DNA from 2 places in the Microbispora sp. CSR-4 genome. Region 1 is predicted to be linked to the other one. Evidence: riboswitches for the same ligand, from Rfam matches in the RefSeq annotation. Region 1 holds a riboswitch; the other holds the start of a gene.
The links. A riboswitch is a leader RNA that binds a small molecule or an ion and turns the genes downstream of it on or off. The one in region 1 is predicted to bind S-adenosylmethionine.
Positions count from the first base shown of each region.

Region 2: it holds a riboswitch for S-adenosylmethionine, as region 1 does, so the genes downstream of both, thrC (threonine synthase) here and FLV34_RS22020 (aminotransferase class V-fold PLP-dependent enzyme) in region 1, are expected to answer to the same signal.

Region 1 covers NZ_VJVX01000030.1:18,289-22,699, forward strand. The annotation lists gene FLV34_RS22010 (cytochrome P450) at 1-1,002, opposite strand, end outside; gene FLV34_RS22015 (pentapeptide repeat-containing protein) at 1,079-1,756, shown strand; SAM riboswitch class IV at 1,817-1,932, shown strand; gene FLV34_RS22020 (aminotransferase class V-fold PLP-dependent enzyme) at 2,021-3,268, shown strand; gene FLV34_RS22025 (NADH-quinone oxidoreductase subunit D) at 3,332-4,411, shown strand, end outside.
Region 2 covers NZ_VJVX01000012.1:22,244-26,654, forward strand. The annotation lists gene FLV34_RS12040 (sugar MFS transporter) at 1-74, opposite strand, end outside; gene FLV34_RS12045 (trehalose-6-phosphate synthase) at 196-1,620, opposite strand; gene FLV34_RS12050 (RNA polymerase sigma factor) at 1,724-2,275, shown strand; SAM riboswitch class I at 2,536-2,675, shown strand; gene thrC (threonine synthase) at 2,690-3,964, shown strand; gene FLV34_RS12060 (MoaD/ThiS family protein) at 4,010-4,285, shown strand.

The DNA of each region.
Region 1 (4,411 bases):
GATGTCGAGACGGTCGGGGTCGGCGAAGACCTCGGGGTCGCGGTTGGCCGAGCCGAACAGCAGCGCGATCTCCACTCCCCGGGGGATCGTCACCCCGCCGACCTCGATGTCCTCCAGCACCCACCGCTCGAACATCTGCGCCGGGGTGTCGTAGCGCAGCAGTTCCTCGACCGCCGTCGGCATCAGGCCGGGGTCGGCGCGCAGCCGCTCCAGCTCGCCCGGGTTGCGGAACAGCGCCCACCACCCGCTGCCGGTGGCGTTGACCGTGGCCTCGTGACCGGCGTTGAGCAGCAGCACGCAGGTGCCGATCAGCTCGTCCTCGGTCAGCCGGTCTCCGTCGTCCACCACCTGGGCCAGCGCCGAGATCATGTCGTCGCCCGGCCGCTCCCTGCGCGCCCTGGCCAGCCCGCGCAGGTAGTCGGCGAACTCCGTGGCCGCGCGTACGGCCGTGTGCTGGGCCTCCAGCGAGGGGTTCAGCTCGTACATGCCGCAGATGTCGGCCGACCAGGGACGCAGCAGGTGCCGGTCCGACTCGGGCACGCCCAGCATCTCGGCGATCACGGTGACCGGCAGCGGCTCGGCCACCTCGGCCAGCAGGTCGCCGCCGCCGCGTTCGACCAGTGCCTCGGTCAGCTCGGTCGCGATCTTCCGTACGCGGGGGCGCAGCGACTCGACCATGCGGGGCGTGAACGCCTTGGACACCAGGCGGCGCAGCCGCGTGTGGACCGGCGGCTCGACGTCGAGCATCCCGGCCCGGATCACCCGCCAGAACGGTTCCTGGAACTCCGGCTCGGGCTCGCGGCCGAACGCCTCATGCGTCGCCACGTGCAGGTAGGACCGGCCGAGGCGCCGGTCGCGCAGCAGCGCGTTCACATCCGCGTGGCGGGCGATCAGCCACTGCCCTGTCGGCTCGAAGAAGCTGACCGGCTCGTTGTCGCGCAGGTCGCGGTAGGCGTCATAGGGGTGCGCGATGAACTCGGCGTTCCAAGGATCAAACTTCACAATGGACAACAATACGGATGAAAGGCCTCGCTCGGGAGTGCGGGCGTACGGGTCCCTCATGGCGTACGTTGGGGCGATGCCCAAGCGCCGCGCACCGCATCGCAGGGAACCCCGCGAACTCGGCGACCTGCCGTACGCCGGTCACCTGGAGCCGTTCGACGGCCGGCTCGATCACGGCGGCGACTACGACACGGTCCTGTTCGACGGGCAGGAGTTCGAGGACGCCGACGCCGGAGGCGCCCGGTTCATCGAGTCGGCGTTCACCTCGGTGACGTTCATCGGCGGCCGATACCGGCGCGCCCGGTTCTCCGACGTGTGGCTGAACGGCGTGCGCTGGGTGGGCGGCGACCTCACCGAGTCGGTCTGGGCGGACGCGGAGATCGTCATGAGCGCCCCGGCCGGCACGGCGCTGCCCGGCGCCGAGCTGCACCAGGTGTTCTTCCACCGCTGCAAGCTCGACTCGGTCAACTTCCGCGCGGCCGACCTGCGGGAGGTCTCGTTCGTCGAGTGCACGCTGCGCGACGTGGACTTCGCGGGCGCCACGCTGACCGGCGTCGCCTTCCCCGGCTCCACGCTCGAACGGGTGCGGTTCGACAAGGCCCGCATGTCCCGGGTCGACCTGCGCGGGGCGGTGTCGCTGGGGATCTCCGACGGCTACGACGCGCTGCGCGGCGCGACCATCAGCGGCGTCCAGTTGATGCAGCTCGCGCCGATGTTCGCCCACGTCCTGGGGGTCACGGTCGGCGACGACTGACTCCGCCCGGGTCATCCGCACTTGCGCCCGGAGGGAGGTGCCGGGTTATAGTGCCGTCCAGGTCATGAGTGCCAGCGTCAAGCCCCGGCTTGCTGGCCGGCAACCCTCGCGCTCGCGGCGGGGTGCCCCGGGTGAGGACCGGGCTCGGCACGAGGTGTGCCGGGCAAGCGCGGGCTCCGCCTTCCGACGCCATGGCCGGGGTCCCCGACCCGAGGAGGCTTGGCGTTGTCCGCACTCACGTTCGTCCAGCAGGCCGTCACCCGCATCTCCGACGAGCCCGAGCTCGCCCCCGTCCTCCTGCCGGCCGTCGTCGGCGCCGATCTGGAGGTGCCCGTCAAGGGTGGCAGGCTCGTGCCGTACGCGAACCTCGATTACGCGGCGAGCGCGCCCTGTCTCGAGCCGGTGAACGCCGCCGTCGCGGCGGCGCTGCCGGCCTACTCCAGCGTCCACCGGGGTGCGGGCTACGCCTCGCAGCTCACGACCGCCAGGTATGAGCAGGCCAGGCACACCGTGCGGGCCTTCGTCGGCGCCCGCCCCGGCGACGCGCTGATTTTCGTGCGCAACACGACCGACGCCATGAACCTGCTGGCCCGCAGCCTCCCGCAGGACACAACCGTCGTCGTGTTCGAGACCGAGCACCACGCGTCGCTGCTGCCCTGGCCCGACGCCGTACGGCTCGCGCCGCCCGCCTTCCCCGGCGAGGCGCTCCGGGCGGCCGACGAGGCGCTGGCCGCGATCGAGGGCCCGGCCCTGCTCGTCGTGACCGCCGCCTCCAACGTCACCGGCGAGCTGTGGCCGATCGCCGGGCTGGCCCACATCGCCCACCGGCACGGCGCGCGGATCGCTGTGGACGCCGCCCAGTTCGTCCCCCACCGCGGGCTCAACCTCGCCGCGCTCGACCTCGACTACGTGGCCTTCTCCGGGCACAAGCTCTACGCCCCGTTCGGCGCCGGGGTGCTCGTGGGCCGCCCCGACTGGCTCGCCGACGCCGACCCGTACCTGCGCGGCGGCGGAGCCGTACGGTCGGTGGGCGAGACCACCGAGTGGAGCGACGACCCCGAGACGCGGCACGAGGCGGGCACCCCCAACGTGCTCGGCGCGATCGCGCTCGCCGCCGCCTGCGACGCGCTGACCGCGACCGGCTGGGCTGCGCTGGTGCGCGAGGAGGAGCGGCTGCTCGCCCGCCTGCGCGCCGGGCTCGCCACGATCCCCGGCGTCCGCGAGCTGTCGCTGTGGGGTCAGGATCACCCGCGCGTCGGCATCGTGTCGTTCGTCGTCGAGGGCCGTACGGCCCGGGAGGTCGCCGAGGCGCTGTCCGGCGACTGGGGCATCGGCGTCAGGGACGGCAAGTTCTGCGCCCACCCGTTCGTCCGCCACCTCCTCGGCGGCGGGCAGGACGGCGGCTGCGCCGACGGCACGGTCAGCGCCGTACGCGCCTCGATCGGCATCGGCACCACCACCGAACACGTCGACCGCCTCATCGAAGCCCTTCGCGAGATCGCCGCAGCCTGACGGGGGTTACCGAGCCGGCGGAGGCTTTCGCTCGTGCGGGGCGAGCGTGAAAGCATGGACGGTATGACGACCGAGCAGGAGGGCGTGCGCCGGGAACAGATCGTGGGGATCGGCGCGGGCGCCGACGCCGTGCAGGCGAGGGAGCTGGCCACCGAGGACATGATCCTCAACATCGGCCCGCAGCACCCGTCCACCCACGGCGTGCTGCGGCTGCGGCTCGTCCTCGACGGCGAGCGCATCACGGCCGCCGAGCCGATCGTCGGCTACATGCACCGCGGCGCGGAGAAGCTGTTCGAGGTGCGCGACTACCGGCAGATCATCGTGCTGGCCAACCGGCACGACTGGCTGTCGGCGTTCGCCAACGAGCTGGGCGTCGTGCTCGCGGTCGAGCGCATGCTGGGCATGCAGCCCCCGCCCAGGGCGGTGTGGGCCAGGACGCTGCTGGCCGAGCTCAACCGCGTGCTCAGCCACCTGATGTTCCTCGGCAGCTATCCCCTGGAGCTCGGCGCGATAACGCCGGTCTTCTACGCCTTCCGCGAGCGGGAGACCCTGCAGCACGTCATGGAGGAGATCTCCGGCGGCCGCATGCACTACATGTTCAACCGGGTGGGCGGGCTGAAGGAGGAGCTGCCCCTGGGCTGGCTCGACCGCGTCACCGCCGCCGTCGCGGCCGTGCGGCGGCGGCTGCCCGACATCGAGGAACTGATCGCCGGCAACGAGATCTTCCTGGCCCGCACCCGCGGCGTCGGCGTGCTCGACCGCGAGACGATCATGCAGTACGGCGTGAGCGGCCCCATCGCGCGGGCCTCGGGCGTCGACTTCGACCTGCGGCGCGACGAGCCCTACCTCGCGTACGGCGAGCTGCCGGTGAAGGTCGTGACCCGGTCGGCCGGGGACTGCCAGGCCCGGTTCCAGGTGCTGCTCGAACAGGTCAAGGTCTCCCTCGACCTCGCCGACGCCTGCGTGGAGCGGCTGCGGCACCTGCCGCCGGGGCCGATCAACCAGCGGCTGCCGAAGGTGCTGAAGGCGCCCGAGGGCCACACGTACGCCTGGACGGAGAACCCGCTCGGCCTGAACGGCTACTACCTCGTGTCGCGCGGCGAGAAGACGCCCTGGCGGCTCAAGCTGCGCAGCGCCTCCTAC
Region 2 (4,411 bases), on a different contig from region 1:
GTGGCGAAGGTGGCGAGCTGGAGATAGATCAACCAGGTGGGGCTGTCCCTGATGACCTTTATGTTGCGGTCCAAAGTCAGGCAAGGCTAGCGCAGCCGATCATCCGGGACGAGGGCCGGACGCTGTGGCGTACAGCACCCGCACCGGATCAGCGCAAGGCGACGGCACGTCAGCGCCGGGCGGGGTCGGCCGGGATCAGGGCAGTGCGGCGAGCTGGTCGTCGAACCAGCGCTGGGGCGGCAGGGCGGTGGCGGCCTCGCGCAGCCGCAGGCCGCGCCTGAGCCGTTCCTGCTCGGGCAGCGTCAGCGCGTCGTGCAGCGCCGCAGCGGTGCCGGACACGTCGTAGGGGTTGACGAGCAGGGAGTCGGCCCCCAGCTCGGCCGCCGCGCCCGCCTCGCGGGACAGCACGAGCGCGCACCGGGGCGACAGGATCGGGCCCTCCTTGGCCACCAGGTTCATGCCGTCCCTGATCGGGTTGACGAGCAGCACGTCGGCCAGCCGGTAGGCGGCCAGCGAGCGCGGATAGTCGTCGTTCACGTTGAGGATCAGCGGGTCCCAGTCCTCGGTCGCGTACTCGTCCTCGATCTCCTTGGCGCAGCGCTGCACGGCCGCTGTGTATTCGCGATATTCCGGCAGGTCGTGGCGGGAGGGGTAGGCGAACGCTAGGTGGACGACCCGGCCGTGCCATTCGGGGTGGGTGGCCAGGAACTCCTGGTAGGCGCGCAGGCCGCGCACGATGTTCTTGGACAGCTCGGTGCGGTCGATGCGCACGATCAGCTTGCGGTCGCCCACGAGGTCTCTGATCACGGACATGTGCGACTCGACGTCCTGCTCGGCGGCCCGGGCCAGCAGCGCCTCGCCGTTCACGCCGAGCGGGTGCACGCCGATCCTGGTGGTCCGCCCCTCGTACGTGACCGTCCGGGCGGCGTGGTCGACGTCGGCGCCGAGCAGGGCTTCGCAGCAGTCCATGAAGGCGCGGGCCCAGCGCGCGGTGAGGAATCCGGCGTGGTCGGCGCCGAGGATGCCGGTCAGCACCTCCGCCACGACGTCCTCGGGCAGCAGTGCGAAGTATTCCGGCGGCGCCCAGGGCGTGTGCGAGAAGTGGGCGATGCGCAGGTCGGGCCGCTCGACCCGGAGCATCGCCGGGGTCAGCGTCAGGTGGTAGTCCTGCACCATGACGCGCGCCCGGTGGGCCGCCTCCTCGGCCAGGGCCAGCGCGAACGCGCCGTTGTACGTGCGGTACGACTCCCACTCGCGGCGGAACCGCGTGCCGAACTCGGGGGAGAAGGGCGTGTTGTAAAGCAGGTGGTTGACGAACCACAGGGTCGAGTTGGCCACGGCGTTGTAGGCCCGGTGGAAGACGGCGGGCGGAATGTCCAGCATGCGGATCGGGCCCGTGTCGAAGGCCCGGTCGAGCCGCCCGCCGTGCGTCCGGCGCACCGCCCCCCGGTCGCCGTCCGACAGCGCCGCGCAGACCCACAGGACGTCGGTGTCCTTGACCACCTCGGACAGGCCGGAGACGAGCCCGCCGCCGCCCCTGCGCATGGTCAGGCCGCCGTCTTCAGACAGCGTGAAGGACACCGGGCCCCGGTTGGACGCGATCAGAACGGTGCTGCTCATCTTCGGGTTCCCTCGATCAGAGCGGGCGCGCATGCCGGAAGATTAATAAAAGCCGACCTCCGTCAATAGGATGTCAACCGATCGCGGGAGGGCTGGATACGGCATGGCACTGGACGACACCACCGAGGACCTGGCCCGATCTGCTGCCCGGGGGGACCATCGCGCGCTCGGCGAACTGCTGCGGCGCATCGAGCCCGACGTGCTGCGGCACTGCGAGAGGCTTCTACCGTATCGGCAGGACGCCGAGGAGGCGGCGCAGGACACGCTGCTCGCCGTGGCGCGCAACATCGCGAGGTTCGAGGGGCGGGCAAGGTTCAGCACCTGGCTGCACATCGTGACCGTCAACTGCGCCAGGACCACCTATCGCTCACTCAAGCGGCGTTCGTCCGAACAGGTGGAGGAGCTGCCCGAGCAGCGGCCCGATCCCCGGCGGGTGAGCGTCATCGCCGGCTCGCGGCTCGACCTGCTCGACGCGATGGAGGCGCTGGAGGCCGAGCGGCCCGACCTCGCCCAGGCGCTCGTGCTGCGCGACATCTGCCAGCTCGACTACGCGGAGGTCGCCGACCAGCTCAAAATCCCCCTCGGGACGGTCAAGTCCCGCATCCACCAAGCGCGCAAGTACGTGCAGAGCGCCCTCGGCGAGGCGTACGGCTGATACAAAACGTCTCGCCATATGAGACGTCAGAACGGACACCGGGGACGCCGGGGTACAGTGCTAGTGCCGCGACTGACAAGATTTGCCCGCACGGGGCGGTGGCCAGACTGGTGCATCGCAAGGCGGAGGAGGAGCTCGTAGCCGGAGGCCACGGGCGACGACGACAACGCCGCGAGGTGCCGCTCTGGGTGACGCGACGGGGCAAAGATTGGCAGGAGGGGCACTTAAGGACCTTCTCTGGAAGGTCCTACAACTGAACATGCTCATCCAGAGGGGTGGAGGGACCGGCCCTGCGAAGCCCCGGCAACCTCCCCGGTGTCGAACTCGTGCCCACGAGGCCCGGCCGGGACAGGTGCCAATTCCGGCTCGTGGCCAAGGTGGTCGCGAGCGAAGATGAGGGAAAGGCCTCGCTTCATGGCGCACACCAGCACTGCCGCTAGCACTCCCGCGAACACCGTCGAGTTCGGCCCCGCCACCGGACTTTCGTGTCGTGAATGTGGCGCTCTTTACGAACTCGGCCCGATTTTCGCCTGTACGGAGTGTTTCGGCCCCCTTGAGGTGGCGTACGACTTCGGCGAGATCCGTCGGGAGGACATCGAGTCCGGCCCGGCGAACATCTGGCGTTACCGCTCCCTGCTCCCCGTTCCCGCCGGCGTGACGGCCAAGCCCAACCTCCAGCCAGGCTGGACCAAGCTCGTGAAGGCCGACAGGCTGGCGGCCGAGCTGGGCCTGCGGTCGCTGCACGTCAAGGACGACTCCGGCAACCCGACCCACTCCTTCAAGGACCGTGTCGTCGCGATCGCGCTGGAGGCCGCGCGCAACTTCGGCTTCCACACCCTGTCGTGCTCCTCCACCGGCAACCTCGCCGGCGCGGTGGGCGCGGCGGCCGCCCGGGCCGGGCTGGACTCCTGCGTGTTCATCCCCGCCGACCTGGAGCCGGCCAAGGTGACCATGGCCGCGGTGTACGGCGGCCGCCTCGTCGCCATCGACGGCACCTACGACGAGGTCAACCGCTTCTGCTCCGAGCTCATCGGCGACGAGCTGGGTGAGAAGTGGGGCTTCGTCAACGTCAATCTCCGGCCCTACTACGCCGAGGGCTCCAAGACGCTGGCGTACGAGATCGCCGAGCAGCTCGGCTGGCGGCTGCCCGACCAGATCGTCATCCCGGTGGCCTCCGGCTCGCAGCTCACGAAGATCGACAAGGGCTTCCGTGAGCTGATCAAGCTGGGGCTGGTCGAGGAGCGGCCCTACCGGATCTTCGGTGCGCAGGCCGAGGGCTGCTCGCCGGTCTCCCGGGCGTTCAAGGCCGGGCAGGACGTGGTGCAGCCGGTGCGGCCCGACACCATCGCCAAGTCCCTTGCCATCGGCAACCCGGCGGACGGGCCGTACGTGCTCGACATCGCGCGCCGGACGGGCGGCGCGGTGGAGGACGTGACCGACGAGGAGATCGTCGACGCGATCCGCCTGCTGGCCAGGACCGAGGGCGTCTTCGCCGAGACCGCGGGCGGCGTCACGGTCGGCGTGCTGCGCAAGCTGGTCCGCGAGGGCCGCCTCGACCCGGACGCCGAGACCGTGGTGCTGAACACCGGCGACGGGCTCAAGACGCTCGACGCGGTGGCCGAGCACGCCCGTCCCACCGCCGTCATCCGTCCCTCTCTCGACGCGTTCCGTGCGGCATTCGCCAACTGAAAGCGTTTCAAAAGGCCCATCGGCAGTAACGAAAGCGAGCGAACAATGAGCGTTTCCGTGCGGATTCCGACGATTCTCCGGACGTACACCAACGGGGCCGCGGAGGTGAGCGGCGAGGGAGGAACGCTTCGCGAGGTCCTGCAGAAGCTCGACGCGGACTACCCGGGCATCGGCGGGCGCATCCTCGACGAGACGGGTAAGATCCGGCGTTTTGTCAACGTCTACGTCGGAGAAGAGGACGTCCGATTCGCCGAGGGTCTGGACACCGCCACGCCGGACGGAGTGCAGATTTCGGTCATCCCCGCCGTCGCCGGAGGCTGAGCCGCCGCACCGGGGCCGAGCACCTGACATGCGCTTCTGCGGGTGGAGAAGTCATACGGTGCCATGGCAAATGGTGCAGCTCTCAACTATTAAACAGTAAAGTGAATATTCTTCGGTCCCGCTTTG